DNA from 3 places in the Duganella dendranthematis genome. Region 2 is predicted to be linked to each of the others. Evidence: predicted binding sites of a transcription regulator. Region 2 holds the regulator's gene; each other region holds the start of a gene.
The links. Region 2 encodes sigma-54, which starts transcription at its own class of promoters, with help from an activator protein. Its sites were predicted from a motif close to TGGCANGNAANCTGCTTT; they were not measured.

Region 1 (5,444 bases), 2.1 Mb from region 2:
AAGCAGATCGACGCTGGCGCCGATGCGGTAGTCAGCATGGTGGTCGGCAAGACCGTCAGCGGCGGCTTTGGCACGCTGGTGCAGGACGAACTGCGCACCGTGATCGACATCAAGGAAGGCAAGCTGACGGTCAACGGCAAGCCGATCGAGGTGCCAGCGGGCGTGCTCAATAGCCTGAAAGCCAAACCGGCACCGCAGCCGGTAGTAAAGCCAGCACCGCAACCAGCACCGCAACCAGCACAATGACCCTGTATCCACGCATCCTGCTGATTGGCGCGCTGGCCGGCGTGGCGCTGTCCGGCCGGGCAGAGGACGGCCTGACACAAACCACGGTATCGTTCTACGCCGGCGGCAAACCGGTGGGCGGCATGATCTTTGCCATCGGCGCCAAAGCCGAATTGAGCGCCCAGGCCAATCATGTCGATAGCGATGCGACCAGCCGTCACTTGACGGGGAATGTGCAGGCGCGCCTGATTCCGGATGGCGGGCAATCGTTCATCCTGTTTGGCGAAGATGTCGTGTTCAGCAAGGCGCCTATCAGCGCGGAACGTGCCAAGGCGGTGCGGGATCTGGAGGCGATGGCGGCAACCGACCAGTTATATCGCGGCCGCTCGGTGCAGGGCGATCTGACGCCGGAGGAATGGCAGCAGCAGACTGCAATCGACGTCGCCAACACCAAACGTCTGGCAGAGATCATCGACGCCTTCGGCTGGCCGGGATTGCGTTTCGCTGGTGCGGCGTCGCAGACCGCTTTCCTGGTCGTGCAGCATGCCGATCATGACACCCAGCGCAAATACCTGCCGCTGTTGCGCGATGCGGTTCAACGCGGCGATGCCCGTGGCAACAACCTGGCGCTGCTGGAAGACCGCATACGTATCGCCGATGGCAAGCCGCAGATCTACGGTTCGCAGCTGGGCGGCACGCCGTTGCAGTTTGAGCCGATCGAAGACGAAGCCCACGTCGACGAACGGCGGCGCGCGATCGGCCTGCCGCCGATGGCCGAATATGCCGAGATGTTTGGACTGACCTACACGCCAGTCCACTAAGGCATTAGCCGCGCAGCATATCGCCCGCGATCCAGTCCAGCACTGGCGGGCGATGCGGCTGCCAGCCCAATTGCTTGCGGGCGCGCTCGCCGCGCACGCGGCTGTTGGAGCCCAGGCCGTACGAGGCCATTTCATAACCCCATTCTTCCTTGGCCAGTTCCAGCGGCCAGTCCTGCGCCGGGCCCAGATCCAGCGCCTTGGCGATGGCCGCGCTCATCTCGCCGAACGAGGCTTCGCCGCTTTCCACAAAATAGAAGGCGCCGGCTGCGGTTTTTTCCAACGCCAGCAGGTACAGGTCGACCACGTCGTCGATGTGCACATTCGACCAGATATTGCGGCCCGGTCCCACATGGCGCACCACGCCGCTCTTGCGCGCCTGCTTGAGCAGGCGTGGCAGCTGCACCGAATCGCGCGGCAGCGCGCCGTGGCCGTAGATCAGCGTATTGCACAGCACCGCCGAGCGCACGCCCTGGTTGGCCGCGTCCAGCACCAGGTTGTCGATGGCCACGCGCGCGGCCTTGTCCTCGGTGGGCGCTGGCAGATTGTCTTCGTAATAGATGTTGTCGGTGCCTTCGCCACCCGAGGCATCGCCGACGATGCTGGAGCCGCTGGTGTGCAGGAATACCTTGCCGCTGCCGGCCAGTGCGTCGATAAAGGCTTCCACCGCCGCGCGGTTGTCGCTGCTGGCGGCGTTGATGACGGCGTCCGCCGCCTGCGCCTGCGCGATCAGCAGGTCGCGGTCAGTCAGCGCGCCCAGCACGCCAGTGACGCCGATTTTTTTCACTTCGTCCAGTTGTTCGGGCTTGCGCACCAGGCCAACTACTTCATGTCCTGCCTTGACCAGGCCTGCGGCAATCGAACCGCCGATAAAGCCGGCTGCGCCGGTAACGAATACTTTCATGTGCTGCTCCCGAATGAATACAAGAAGCAGACAGTATGGGGATCACACGGTTGCAGACCAAGGGTTCCGGGATCAAAGCTCCCTTGCGCCGGTTTCAAGAATCAGAAATACACGGTGGCGGTGACGGTGGATTTGTAGGTGTCCGGCTGCGGCGTGGCCTGTGCCGGCACGGAGCCATACACGGTCAGCGTTTGTACCGAGCCGGTGCCGGTGCCCGATTTGGTGTCCGTGCCCTGGGTGTTGCCCCAGTTGCCGCCGCCGGCCGTCATGGCCAGGTTGAAGGCGACGGTGGTGGAGGTGTTGCCGGCAGTGGTGCCGGCCATCAGGCGCGCGGAGGTGCTGGACCCGGATACGGTGCCGGCATTCAGGCCCACATTGTAGGGGGTGGTGTTGGTGCAGGTGACTTGCAGCGAGCTGTTGGCCGATACCGTGGAGGCCAGCACGCCTTGCGACTGGCCGAAGTCCAGCGGTGCGGCGGCGATGGTGCAGTCGGCGATGATGGTCAGCGTCACATCGAAGTTGCTGGTCCTGCTGCCATTGCTGTACACGGCGGCGCCGCCGATCATGGGCGCAAGCATGGCGATGACGGTTGCGGCGGCGGCGATGCGGGTGAGGACGTGGCGTGCCATGGTGATTCTCCAGTGAGGGCTATAGATAGATCGTTGCCGCTACGCTGGGGCGGTATGGGGAAAGACTAGGGGAAAACTTAGCGCGGGCTTGGGCGCTGGGGAGATACTGTGTCGCGTCGTCAGCTGCTGATAGGGCTGGCGGCGGAAAGAAGGGTAGTGCTTAGAAGTAGACGGTCGCGGTGATCGTCGACTTGTAGGTATCTGGCTGCGGCGTGGCTTGTGCAGGAACGACGCCATACACGGTGTGGGTTTGCACGGTGCCGGTACCGGTGCTCGATTTGGTGTCGGTGCCTTGCACATTGCCCCAGTTGGTGGTGCCGGCGGCCTGGTACAGATTGAAGGCGACGGTGGTCGAGGTATTGCCGGCGGTGGTGCCTGCCATCAGACGCGCCGAGGTGGTGGAGCCGGCGACCGTACCGGCGTTCAGGCCGATGTTGTATGGCGTGGTGTTGGTGCAGGTGACGGCGAGCGAGGTGTTGACGCTGACGTTGCTGGCGAGCACACCCTGGCTTTGGCCGAAGTCCAGCGGGGTGGCGGCGATGGTGCAGTCGGCGATGATCTTCAGGGTGACGTCGAAGGCCGAGGTTTTGCTACCGTTGCTGTAGACGGCGGCGCCGCTCAGGAGTGGCAGCAGCGTGGCGCTGAGTGCGGCAACCAGGCCGATGCGGGATACGGATTTGCTGATCATGATGCTCTCCTTTTAAATAAGTGATGATGTTGGTTTCCGCGCTATCTCGACAACTTTTATTTCCGCGCTTCAATGAAATCCATTATTCCTCAACAGTAAAAAACCTGCTTTTGTTACGTGAGGCAATGCTTTTGCCGGCGTAGAAAACGCAAAATTTATTTGCCCGACGGCACTTTTTTACAACAGCGACTTTTTGCCGGACGCGAGAATCCTTTTATTTGCAGCGGTTTGACTGATTGCACCATATTGGTGCGGTGCGCAGCGTAACGGTGCAGGCGAGCTGCCGGATGGCCGCTTTCAGCTGGCACGCCGATTGCATAGGACTGAACATTATTTCTTCTGCGTGGTTTTATGCCCGATTGCACCGCACCGCGTGACCTTGCCGCCAGCAGCAGCGCCTGGCATGCCAGCCTGACGCTTGGTTTTGCGGATGACGCCGGCACCACGCGGCTGCTGGACAAGCTGCACTACGGCCCGCTGCGTGTGCAGAAGGCGCTGTATCCGGAAGACGCCAGGGTGTGCCAGGCCATCATCGTCCATCCGCCGGGCGGCGTGGTGGGCGGCGACCAGCTGGAAATCGACATCGGCGTCGGCGACCGCGCGCATGCCTTTATCAGTACGCCCGGCGCGGCCAAGTGGTATCAGGCCAACGGCAAGGTGTCGCGCCAGTCGGTGCACCTGCACGTGAACCAGGACGCGGCGCTGGAGTGGCTGCCGCAGGAAACCATCTTCTTCGACACCGCCGACGTGGTGCTGGACCAGCATGTGGAACTGGCGGCCGGCGCCACCTTCATCGGCTGCGAGATCCTGTGCATGGGCCGGCGCGGTTCGGGCGAGGTATTTCATAGCGGCCGCATTCGCCAGCGCAGCAGCATCCGCCGGGAAGGGCGCTTGATCTGGTGGGAGCAGGGCGACATGGTCGGCGGCCGCCTGGATAGTCCGCTGGCGCTCAACGGCCGCACCGTGTGCGCGACGCTGACCGCCGCCGGCAAGCCGCTGCCGGCTGCTGTACTGAATGAAATCCGCGCTGACATTGCCGCCGATGGCGAGCATGTTTTCGGCGTGACACAGACGAAAGGCGTGCTGGTGGCACGTCACCTGGGCGACGACAGCGAAACCGCGCGTCGCCTGATGCTGAATGTATGGCGCCGCGTGCGTCCGCATCTGCTGGAGCGCGAAGCCGTTACGCCGCGCATCTGGCAAACCTGAAAGAGCCGAAAGAGAAAAACGACATGGACCTGACTCCACGCGAAAAAGATAAGTTGTTGATTTTTACCGCGGGCATAGTGGCGGAACGCCGCCTTGCGCGTGGCCTGAAGTTGAATTACCCGGAAGCGGTGGCGCTGATTACCTGCGCCATCATGGAAGGTGCCCGCGACGGCAAGACTGTCGCCCAATTGATGTCCGACGGCGCGCGCATTCTGACGCGCGCCGACGTCATGGAGGGTATTCCCGAAATGATCCCTGACATCCAGGTCGAAGCGACGTTCCCCGACGGGAGCAAGCTTGTGACTGTCCACAATCCGATTCCATAAAGGAGTTCATCATGATCCCAGGGGAATACAAGCTTGAAGAGGGCGAGATCGCCCTCAACGTGGGGCGCGAAACCATTTCTGTCGTGGTCACCAACCAGGGCGACCGCCCGGTGCAAATCGGCTCGCACTTTCATTTTTTTGAAGTCAATTCGGTGCTCAAGCTTGAGCGCTGGAAGGCTTATGGCAAACGCCTGAACATCGCCGCCGGCACCGCCGTGCGTTTCGAGCCGGGCCAGCAGCGCACCGTGGAACTGGTGACGCTGGACGGCGACCAGGAAGTCTATGGCTTCAACGGCAAAGTAATGGGCAAGCTCACCACACCACCAAAAGGCTAAAAGGCTCTCATGGCTACAATCTCGCGCCGTGCCTATGCCGAAATGTTCGGTCCCACCACGGGGGACCGCATCCGGCTGGCGGATACCGAACTGTTTATCGAAATTGAAAAGGACTACGCCACCTACGGCGAGGAAGTGAAATTCGGCGGCGGCAAAGTGATCCGCGACGGCATGGGCCAGTCGCAGCGCGTGGCCGCCGACGTGATGGACACGGTGATCACCAACGCCGTGATCATCGACCATTGGGGCATCGTCAAGGCGGATATCGGTTTAAAGAATGGCATGATCGCCGCCATCGGCAAGGCCGGCA
Region 2 (5,444 bases):
CCGCCAGGGTGGCGGGTTGCCATTGCGGGGCGTTGTCTTTGTCGATCACCAGCGCGCGCACGCCTTCGATCACTTCGCCGTTTTCAAAGTTGTGGCGCACCAGCGTGCGTTCCATGCGCAGGCAGCCGGCCACATCCAGTGCGGCGCCGCGCTTGATCAGCTCGTGCGTGACGGACATCATCAACGGCGAGCGCGTCGTCATCACTTGCAGTGTCTTCGCCGCGAATTCGCTGCTGTCGGCTTGCAGCGAGGCGATGATGGCGGGCACGGAGCCGGCGCTGAAGTGCTGGTCGATGGCGGCGCGGTCGGCAGCCAGTGCACTGGCGCCGGCGTCATGCGCGGCGGCGTAGGTGGCGATGGCGTCGCGCAATTGGGCGCCTGGCGTGGCAGCCAGCAGCTTCTCCAGTTCGGCACGGTCCGCCAGCGGCGCGTAGTGGTCGGCCAGGCCGGCGTACAGCGCGTCGGCGGCGTTGATCGTTACACCCGTCACGCCCAGGTAGTACCCCAGCGCTCCCGGCGCACGCGACAGGAAATAGCTGCCGCCCACGTCCGGAAACAGGCCGATGTTCACTTCCGGCATCGCCATCTTGGTCTTGTCGGTGACGATGCGCACGCCGCCCTGCGCGATGCCCATGCCGCCGCCCATCACCACGCCGTCCATCAAGGCGATGTAGGGCTTGGGATAAAAATGGACTAAATGATTTAGCGAATATTCCTCGGTAAAGAAATCTTCCAGCAGCGCACTGCCGCCCTGCGGCGTTGCGCGGCCGACGTCATGGAAAAAGCGGATGTCGCCACCCGCGCAGAACGCTTTCTCGCTGCTGCTGCGCACCAGCACGGCGGCGACGCTGTCGTCATCGCGCCAGCAACGCAGCGCGCGCGTGATCGCGCGCACCATCTCCAGCGACAAAGAGTTGAGGGCCTTGGGCCGGTCCAGCACGATCAAGCCGGTGCCGTTGCTAACACTGGTGTGGATATATTCGCTCATGCGAACTATTCTACTTCAGATGCTCCAGCGGGTTGGGCACGTCCAGCGCGCCACCCAGACGCGGCTGCCACAGCGGCTTCCCGGCGGCGGGCGCGGCCTTGCCCTCGTGGCGGTTGTACACCAGCGTCACCTCGCGGCTGCCGACCGGTTCCTGCTCCACGCCGGTGATGCGCGCGATACCGGAAGGATCGGCCGATGCCGCCACGGTAAAGTTCACCACCTTGTCCAGCCGCGCATCGTGCAGGTCCAGAATCGAAGCCATCATCACCAGCGGCGTGACGGCAAACACGTGATAGTGCAAGGCCTTGCCAGCGCGCTCCATCTCGGCCGGCAGCGAACCGTCCGCCGCCACCTGCGACATCGCATGCGCAAACACCTTGCGGCCCCAGTCGAGGTAGCGGACATCGCCGGTGACGCCGCCTACCGCAGTCACCGCCAGACCTTCCCAATAGTAGTGATTGTTGCGGCCGCCCTTCTTGGTGTCCGAATGCGCCATGGTGGCGTTGGCCAGGGCCTTGAACCAGCTTTCGATGACGGCGCGCTGCACCGGCGTCGCCTGTGTCTGCACGCGTGCGTAATTCAGCGCCAAGCCGCCCAGCGTCCACTTGCGTACGTAGTAGGCCTGTTCGCTGGACAGCTTGCCCAGCATAGCCTTCTGCTCACCCCAGCTGGCCAGCCAGGACACCGCACAGGCCGCATCGCCGCCGGCATTGGCATCCTTGGCCACATGCGCCAGGAAATCTTCGATCGGCTTGGTGTTGGCGATATTTTTGGCGCGCAGGACCGGATCGATCACCGAGTGATGCGCATCCGAGTAATAGCTGTTGGCGTCGATGTCGATGCGGGCCGGCGGCGGTGTATCGCACGCGGCAGCGGCAACGTGACCGGCCAGCGCCAGCACGAAGAATGAAGTTAAACGTTTAACCATATGTCTCCAATAAAGGGCGCTCTGGGCGCCCTTTGTTTGTCATGCTGTGGTCGCTTAATCAGGCGGCGGCAGCGGTTTCGTAGCTGTCCGGATCGGGCATGTGCTTGATCGCATCGCGATCATGGCCCTGGACTTTGGCTTTGTATTTCATGACCTGCCGATCCAGCTTATCGATCAGCGTATCGATGGCGGCGTACAGGTCTTGCGACAGGCTCTCCACGTAGACGGTCTTGCCGGACATACGCAGGTTGATTTCAGCCTTCTGGCGTTTCTCTTTCTCTTTAAGGTTATCTACGGTCAGGATGACAGCAATATCAATCACTTGATCAAAGTGGCGGGTGACCCGCTCCAGCTTGTTCTGTACGTACTCGCGAATCGCTGCGGTCACTTCGAGATGATGTCCACTGATGGTGAGATTCATACACACTCCTAAAGATAATGTCGCTGCTTACGGTTAGTGCGCTGCCCTTTGCTGCCGGGCGCACAGGAACCAAGTAACTACAAAGACTTGCGGAGACTGACTGGCGGGATCTTGAGAGCTTCGCGATATTTGGCAACAGTGCGTCGCGCAATCACCATGCCCTGTTCTCCCAGCATGTCCGCAATCTTACTGTCGGATAAAGGATTTTTCGGGTCTTCAGCTCCTGTCAATTGCACGATCAAAGCGCGTATCGCCGTCGAACTTGCTTCCCCGCCAGCTTCGGTGGCGACATGGCTACCAAAGAAATATTTCAACTCAAACATGCCGTGCGGGGTCAGCATATATTTTTGAGTTGTTACGCGAGAAATTGTGCTCTCGTGTAAACCCAGTGTATCAGCAATTTCGCGAAGCACAAGGGGGCGCATGGCGACCGCGCCGTGCGAGAAAAAGTTCTTTTGTCTTTCTACTATCGCCTGTGCCACGCGCAGGATCGTGTCGAAACGCTGCCGCATATTCTTGATCAGCCACTTGGCCTCCTGCAGCTGCGCGCCCATCGCGCCTTCACCCTTGCCCTGCTTGAGCAGGTTGGCGTACATGGCGTTGACGCGCAGGCGCGGCATGACGTCGTTGTTCAGGCTGACCTGCCAGCCGTTGCGCGACTTCTTGACGATCACGTCCGGCACCACGTAGTCAGACACGTCCGATGCGAACGCCGCGCCCGGGTGCGGATTGCACTGGCGGATCACGGTCTGTGCTTCGCGCAGATCTTCGTCATCGCACAGCAGCGCTTTTTTCAGCTTGTTGAAATCGCGCTGCGCAAACCAGGTCAGATGGTTTTCCACGATGGCCAGCGCCATGCGCCGGGTCACCAACGGCACGCCGGGCAAGCGCTTGATTTGGATCGCCAGGCACTCGGCCGCATTGCGCGCGCCGACCCCCATCGGATCGAAGCTTTGCAGCAGCTTCAGCGCGGTCTGCAATTCCTCGATCTCGACTTCCAGTTCTTCCGGCAGGCGCGCGTGGATCTCTTCCAGCGCTTCTTCCAGGTAGCCGTTTTCGTCGAGCGCGTCGATGATCAGTTCGACCAGCGCGCGGTCGCGCATTTCCAGCACCGTCACGCGCATCTGTTCCATCAGATGGTCGCGCAGCGTGCAGTGATGCGCTTCCAGCTGCGGCCGCGCATCCTCGTCGTCGCTGTTCTTGCTGCGGCCGGCGTCTCCCCAGTCGATGTCGGCGTCGGGCGTGGTGCTTTCGGTGTCGGCGCCGGGCGCCTCGTAATTGTCGGCTTCGGCCGCCGGCGCCTCGCCTGGCGGGCCTTCGGCGGGCGCGTCACCGGCCGGCGCCTGTTGGTTGATGGCGCCATCGCCCAGCAGGCGCAGCGAGTGATCCAGCGGGTCGTCAAGACGCTCCAGCAGCGGGTTATCGGTCAGCAGCTGTTCTAGTTCCTGGTGCAGCTCCAGCGTCGACAATTGCAGCAGCCGGATCGACTGCTGCAACTGTGGCGTCAACGCGAGATGCTGCGACGTGCGCAGTTGCAAAGACTGTTTCATGAGGCTGGGATTTACATTCTGAAGTGTTCACCCAGGTAGACGCGACGCACCGATTCATTGGCGATGATGTCGTCCGGACGGCCTGATGCCAGCACCGAGCCCTGGTTGATGATATATGCGCGGTCGCAGATGCCCAGCGTCTCGCGCACATTGTGATCGGTAATGAGGACGCCGATATTGCGTTCCTTGAGGAAGCGCACGATGCGCTGGATCTCAATCACGGCAATCGGGTCGACCCCGGCGAAAGGTTCATCGAGCAGCACAAAGCGCGGGTTAGTCGCCAGCGCGCGGGCGATCTCCACCCGGCGGCGTTCGCCACCGGACAGCGACAGCGCCTGGTTCTCGCGCAACTTCTCGATTTGCAAATCGGCCAGCAGGGTATTCAGCCGTTCTTCAATTTCAGCCTTGGATAAAGACTTGCCGTCCACTTTTTGAATTTCGAGGACAGCGCGAATATTTTCTTCCACCGTCAGCTTGCGGAACACCGACGCTTCTTGCGGCAGGTACGACAAGCCCATCGCCGCGCGCCGGTGGATCGGCAGCGACGAGATATCGACGCCGCTGATGTCGATGCTGCCGGCGTCCGACGGCACCAGGCCGACGATCATGTAGAACGAGGTGGTCTTGCCGGCGCCGTTCGGGCCCAGCAGGCCGACCACTTCGCCGCACTCGACCTGCAACGACACGTCATGCACCACCTGGCGCTTGCCGTAGGTCTTTTGCAGGCCTTTGACGATCAGGGTGCTACCGCAGGATGATTCCATCTTATTTCCCCGCCGCAGGCTGCGTGGTGGGCGCGGGCGCCGCAGCCGGTACCGGCTGCTTGTTGGCCGGCTGGATCACCATGGTGCTCTGGCCGCCGCCCACTTTGCTGTCGCCGCTCGGCGTGTTCTTGACCGCGAAGAATTCCTTGCGGCTGTCGTAGGAAATGAATTCGCCGTCGACCTGACTGGCCACTTTCGGGCCTTCCAGCTTCTTGATCTCGGCCTTGGCGAACAGCTTGACCAGCTCGGTCTTGCCGTCATATTCGATGCGGTCGGCCTTGCCTTCGACCCACTGGTCGCCGGCGCCGTCCAGCTTCTGGCGGAAGATCGCCTGCACGCCCGGACCGCTGGTCAGCACCACGTACTGGTAGCCTTCCGGATCTTCGGTCACCACCGCCTTCGGCGATTTCATCAGCAGCGTGCCGCGGGTCAGCACCACGTTGCCGGTGAAGGTCTTGATCTGCTTGACGTCATCGGCGTCCAGCTGGTCGAAGGTGATCTGGGTCGGCTTGCTGGAGTCGGCTTTTTCCGCGTAGGTCGCGCCGGCGGCGGCCAGCAGCAGCGTGGCCGCCAGCATCAGTTTGCTCATCTTGAATGCGTTCATGTCTCTGGTTTCCTTCAATGTGCCGCGCGCGGCGGCATCGTAATCGTTCCGCGGCCGCCCAGCTTGATCTGGCGGGTCGCGTTGTTGGCCGTCATGCCGGTGCCGGTGGCGGTCGAGCGCCCGGAGAGCATGTCGACCGCGGCGTCGGTCTCCATCCGTTCTTCGTCCGGATACACCGTCAGCGTACTG
Region 3 (5,444 bases), 130 kb from region 2:
CGGAATTGCCAAACGGGTCGACGCCCAGCGTGGTGCGCAGCGATGCGACCTGCTCTGCGTTCAGGCCATCGGCCTTGTTGCCCCAGCTGGAGCGCACGAAGGTCAGCACGGTGGCGATATCGCTGTCGCTCAATGAGTCGCTGAAGTCCGGCATGCCGCCGCGCCCTTTCAGCAGCACGGAAGCGACCTCGTTGCCCGGGCCTTGTGCGAACTTGCTGCCGGCCAGCGCCGGGAAGGCGCCGGGAATGCCTTTGCCGGTGGCCTGATGGCAGGCGGCGCAGTTTTTCAGGAACAGCGCCTTGCCGTCGGTCTCCTGCGCCCGCGACGGCGACGATGCAGCCGCCGCAATCGTCGCGATGATCGCCAGTGCAGCCTTGATCAAGGTATCTTTCATGCGCTGGCCCTTTCATGGATCTGGGCGATCTGCTGCCATGCCGATTCAATGGCGCCGGCCTGCCAGCCGGTCAGATAGCTCAGGTGCTCGCCGGCCAGCAGGATACGGCCCTCGCCCGCCACCAGCGTTGGATATGCGGCGGCGCGGGTCTTGTCGGTCCACTCGGCCCAGCCGCCCAGGTTGTACTGCACGCGGTGCCACGCCACCGAGAACGAGGTCTCGAAGTTCTCCGTGTATTGCGGGAAGATCTTCTGGCCCGCCGCCAGCGCAAACTCGGCGCGCTCCTTGAGCGACAGCGCACTGGTTTCGATCGCGGCAGTCTGGTACTGGTAATAACCCAGCAGCACGCCCTTCTTCTTCTGGAAGCCGTACGACGGCACCGAGATCTGGTTGATGCCTTTTACGTCGGTCATGATGTGACCACCGTAGATATGGTCGTCCTCTTCCCAGAAGCGGCGCTTCATCTGCAGGCCGATCTTGCCCACCGGCGCGTACGCCACGGTGGCGACGGCCTTCTTGAATTTGTCCGGAAAATCGGTATCGATCTGGCGCAGCACCGACAGCGGGATGGCGCACAGGCAGTAGTCAGCGCTGATGGAGCTGACCTTGTTGGTGCCGGTGTCCTTGTAGGTCACCGTCACACCCTTGTCGTTCTGACGAATGGTTTGTACTTCCGACTTGTAGCGGATGTTTTTGCCGACGCGTTTTTCAAACGCCTTGGCGATAGCGTCCATGCCGCCGACCGGCTGGAACATGGTGTTCTGCATCGGGAAATCCTGCACCGCGCTGTAGACGTTGCCCAGCTTCGACGCCAGCAGATCCTTGAAGCCCAGCGGATCGGACAGCGTGCCCGGACCAGGATTCAGGCCGGCGCCAGGATTGACTGCATAGCCACGGCCGCTGCGGCCCTTGTATTGCAGATCGTTGGCGGTCAGCGCGCCTTCGTGCTGCAGGTAGTCCAGCAGCAGGCGCTGGTCATCGGGGCTCAGTTCCTGGTCCAGCTGATGGTTCTTGACCGACTTGGCCAGCAGCTCCGACACGTGGCCGCGCATATCGGCCTTGACTTCCTTCAGGCGCACGCGTTTGCCGGCGAACGGGCCGGCGTTCTCGGAATAGACGTAAGCGTGGTCGTTTTCGTTGACCATCACTTCCAGCGGCACCTCGAACAGCTTGGTGTAATGCAGCGTCGACTGATGGTGCAGCGGAATGCGCCATGGTCCGTGATTGATGTAATGGCCGTCGTCAAACGCGCAAGTCTGTTTTTCGCCACCCAGTTCGGTCAGGCTGAAACCCTTGCGCGCCGTCTGGCAACGGCCGCCGGCGAAGGCGCGCGCCTCCAGGATCTGCACCTTGTAGCCCAGCTTCTCCAGTTCAAAGGCCGCCGTCATGCCGGCCAGGCCGGCGCCGAGGATCAGCACCTTCTTGCCCTTGCCGCTGCCGCTCAGGGCCGGCGGCGCGGAAGCGGTGGAGGCAATCCCCATGCCCCAGGCGTCCATGGTGGTCAACAGCAGTCCCGTGCCACCCACAACGGCGGCACGATACAGGAAATCCCTCCTCGTAAATGAGCTAAACGATTTAAATTGTTTTACCGTTTTACTGTCCATCTGCATCCTCACCGGTCTACTGAAAAAACCCTTGGGCGACTTGCTAACCCATAGTTCCTATCTAGCAAACGGCGTGCCACCAAGTAGTCAAAAAATAAACATCTTTCGGCTAACAGGTTTTATTGCAGATAACTGGATAAACGATATAAAACAATGTTCATACTTTATTCACGTGAAAAAAATGCACTGCACCTTTACGATGCAGTGCACGCTGGCTGTGGCACAGATCAGCCGACCAGGCTGACGTATCCCTGCGTAGTGCTACGTAGCGCAGCTGCGGGCATGGCGGTCTGCGTGCGCGGCAACAGTGCAATTTCCGCCGTCGACAGATGCTGGTGCGCGACGCTGGCATCGGTCAGGTGGCAGGCATGGAATTGCATCGGCGCAGCTGCGTCCAGCAAATAAACCATGTCCATATTGGCCGGATCGTAAGCCACCCGCACCTGCCACTCCCCGCGTTGACGCGCGCGCTCGAACCAGCGCTCGTTGACGGCGCGCGTGCAGGTGTACACGCTGTCATGCAGCGTGATGCCATCCGCCGTCACCGTAGCTTGCGCCACCGGCATCAGGCTGCAGCGGATCAGGTGCTCGGGATAGATCTTCAAGCCACCGCCGCGATGCTCCACGCCCCAGTCCCACAAGCGGCGCGGCGTTGCGCCGTCCGCGTGCGCCAGTTGCTGGCGGTTGTTGTAGTACAGGACGCAGTCGATGACGATGCGGGTGAACTGGTTCAGATCCAGCACGCCATCCAGCCGGCATGGTGCGCCGTGCAGATTCGGCGCCAGCAGACGGAAACGCTTTTCCAGCACGCCGCGCCAGTCATCCACGCCATGTTCGGCCGCCACGCAGCGCAGGTTGAAGTTGTTGAGCAGCGTGTCGCCGTTCCAGCCCAGCGTCAGCGCGGCGTTGGCAAACAGCGTTTCCGGTAGATGGCGACACGGCCACTGCTCGGCCTCGATGCGGCGGCCGTGCTGCTGGGCGTAGCGCTGCTTGTCGGCGCCGCAGTGGGCCAGCGCCAGCATGGCGTGCGGCCACTGCACCTCGCCCATGCCGATGTAGACGCCGCACACCATGCGGCTGAAGGCATCCGTCACCACATATATCAGCGGCCGGCCGATGACCTGCTGGCGGTCGGCGCGCGACACCAGCTGCACCTCGGCGCGCACCGCATCCAGATAGAAGCCGGCGCCGGGACGGCCCTGCAATGGCACCGCCAGCGGCGGCTGCATGGCCTGCTCCTGCGCGCCGGCCGCCATATCGGACGGCTGGCGGCGCGCCACTTCCGGCGGCCGGTCGTCGTCGTGATCGAGCCAGTAATTGAACTGGCCGAAGGTCGGTACTTCCTGCTGCATCGCCGCCGTGGCCTGCACCCGGCCCGAGTCGGTGTCGATGCGGCGTTCGATGAAGAAGTCGGCCAGCATCTGCTGGTAGGCGCCCAGCCGCGAGAACTTGGCATTGGCGGCCGCGTAGCGGGCCGTGGCGACGCGGAAGATGCGGCGGATGTCCTCGTCCGCATTCAGGCCCGGACCGGCGTCTGCGCCGTTTTTACGCGGCCTGCCGCGCTTGACGCCCGCCGACGACTGCCGCACCTTGCCGCGGCCGCCGGAATTGCCGTAATCCGGCAGCAGCGCATTGGGGGTCTGCCCGCGCTGCCAGTAACGGCGCAGGTAGCGGTAAATGGTGGGATGCGACACCTGGTGCTGGGCGGTGGCCTGGGCAATTAACTGACCGCGCTGGCGCGCTTCGTAGATGGCCGGCTCCTGCGCCACCAGCGCCTCGATGATCTCCCAGGCGCGGGCACGCAGTTGCAGGTGCTTGGGTGGCAGCAGCTCCTGGCTGACCACCATCAGGTAAGGGTCGGCCGGCAGCACGCTGACGTGGCCGGCCCGGAGGTCGGCGTGCAGCGCCGATAGCTGGATCATCTCCACGTCCGCCGAGTGCGCCGCCACGTCGAATACGTAGACGTGGCTTTGCTCGGGAGCGATCCACAAGATACGGACGGTGCGCGGCGACGGATGCGTATAGTGCAGCAGGTCGTTGCGCAGTAGCATTAGCGCTCCCGGAACGAAGAGCTGAACGGCCGGCTATCGACGTAAATCGAATGCAGCCCTCCGGCAGCCGAATTCCGCATTGCCTGCGGCTTGATCGCGTCTACAAAGGTAGTCCACAGCTTCCTGAATGAAGTCATTTGCCACGCTCCCACGCTTAACGTCTCCAGGTTGAAGGCGCTGATACTGCCGCCGCTTATCACGATTGTGCTATCACATATGCAATAAGCGGGCCAGCCGGGCTTGCTCTATGAGAGCGAGTCTGCGGACAATTCAGCAAGCTTGGTTTTGGTGCAATGCAGCACCAGCGTGGGGAATAAAAAAAGGGGCCTTGCGGCCCCGTGGTGATTAGTACTTCTTCTTCGGCTTGGCGCCGGGCGCCGGCTTCTTCGGCGGCGTGTGCTTGACCGATTCCGGCGGCATGCGGTCGATCTGGCTGATCTTCAGCTGTGCGCCGCCGACCCAGACCTTGCCCAGGCTGCGGAACATGTCTTCAGGCATGCCATCTGGCAACTCCAGCATGCTGTGGTCCTCAAAGATCTCGATACGGCCGATGTACTTGGCTTCCAGACCGGTCTCGTTGGCGATGGCGCCGACGATGTTGGCTGGCGTGATCTCGTTATTGCGGCCCACTTCCACGCGGAAAGCACTCATCGGCACCGTTTGCTTGCCTGGCTTTTCCTTTTTCTTCTTGGCTGGCGCGTCTTCCACCAGCTCGTCGGCCGTCACGCGGGCAGCTTTTTCCAGCGGCGAACCGGACGACACTGGCGCCGGCGCCGCCACTGGCTTGATGGCGCGTGGCTTGGCCGGGGCCGGTGCAGCGGCTGGCGCCGGCGCGCCCTGGCCGTCGACGCTGATGCGCAGCGCCTGGCCGGCCACACGGATACCGCCCATCATTTCCAGTGATTCGCGGCTCAGCGTATCGGGCATGTCCAGCACCGTGTAGTCGTCGAAGATCTCGATGCGGCCGATGTTCTTCGAATCGATGCCACCTTCGTTGGCGATGGCGCCGACGATATTGCCCGGCTTGACGCCGTGCTGGTAGCCGACTTCAATGCGGTAGGTACGCATGCCCGGCTCGGAGTCGCGCGCGATGCGTTCCTTTTTCGGGAAACGCTCGCTGCGGTCGCCACGCTCGGCACGGTCGCCGAAACGGTCGCCGCGCTCAGGGCGGTCGAACGAGGCCGACGCCGGACGGGCCGGACGCTCTTCCCACTCGGTCTTCTGCTTCTTGTCCAGCAGCAGCGGCACATCGCCGCGCGCCAGCTTGGCCAGCGCCGCAGCGATTTCCACCGCCGGAATGTTGTACTCCTGCTCGTAGTCCTCGATCAGCGACTGGAACAGCTCCAGGCCGCCTTCAGCCAGCGTCTCGGTGATCTGCTGCTTAAACTTGGCGAT

Region 1: a site for sigma-54 is predicted at 3,567-3,584, ahead of HH213_RS23260 (urease accessory protein UreD). Genes of this name have one in related genera too.
Region 3: a site for sigma-54 is predicted at 2,060-2,077, ahead of HH213_RS14195 (flavin monoamine oxidase family protein). Genes of this name have one in related genera too.

The regions. Positions count from the first base shown of each region.
Region 1 covers NZ_CP051684.1:5,058,685-5,064,128, forward strand. The annotation lists gene HH213_RS23235 (DUF945 family protein) at 1-246, shown strand, start outside; gene HH213_RS23240 (DUF6624 domain-containing protein) at 243-1,046, shown strand; gene HH213_RS23245 (NAD-dependent epimerase/dehydratase family protein) at 1,051-1,947, opposite strand; gene HH213_RS23250 (Csu type fimbrial protein) at 2,049-2,576, opposite strand; gene HH213_RS23255 (Csu type fimbrial protein) at 2,737-3,264, opposite strand; gene HH213_RS23260 (urease accessory protein UreD) at 3,616-4,473, shown strand; gene HH213_RS23265 (urease subunit gamma) at 4,497-4,799, shown strand; gene HH213_RS23270 (urease subunit beta) at 4,811-5,134, shown strand; gene ureC (urease subunit alpha) at 5,144-5,444, shown strand, end outside.
Region 2 covers NZ_CP051684.1:2,977,530-2,982,973, reverse strand. The annotation lists gene HH213_RS13630 (enoyl-CoA hydratase/isomerase family protein) at 1-988, opposite strand, end outside; gene HH213_RS13625 (alginate lyase family protein) at 999-1,916, opposite strand; gene hpf (ribosome hibernation-promoting factor, HPF/YfiA family) at 1,975-2,337, opposite strand; gene HH213_RS13615 (RNA polymerase factor sigma-54) at 2,415-3,887, opposite strand; gene lptB (LPS export ABC transporter ATP-binding protein) at 3,899-4,651, opposite strand; gene lptA (lipopolysaccharide transport periplasmic protein LptA) at 4,653-5,255, opposite strand; gene lptC (LPS export ABC transporter periplasmic protein LptC) at 5,270-5,444, opposite strand, start outside.
Region 3 covers NZ_CP051684.1:3,106,509-3,111,952, reverse strand. The annotation lists gene HH213_RS14200 (c-type cytochrome) at 1-394, opposite strand, end outside; gene HH213_RS14195 (flavin monoamine oxidase family protein) at 391-1,890, opposite strand; gene HH213_RS14190 (TnsB C-terminal domain-containing protein) at 2,226-4,049, opposite strand; gene HH213_RS14185 (DEAD/DEAH box helicase) at 4,395-5,444, opposite strand, start outside.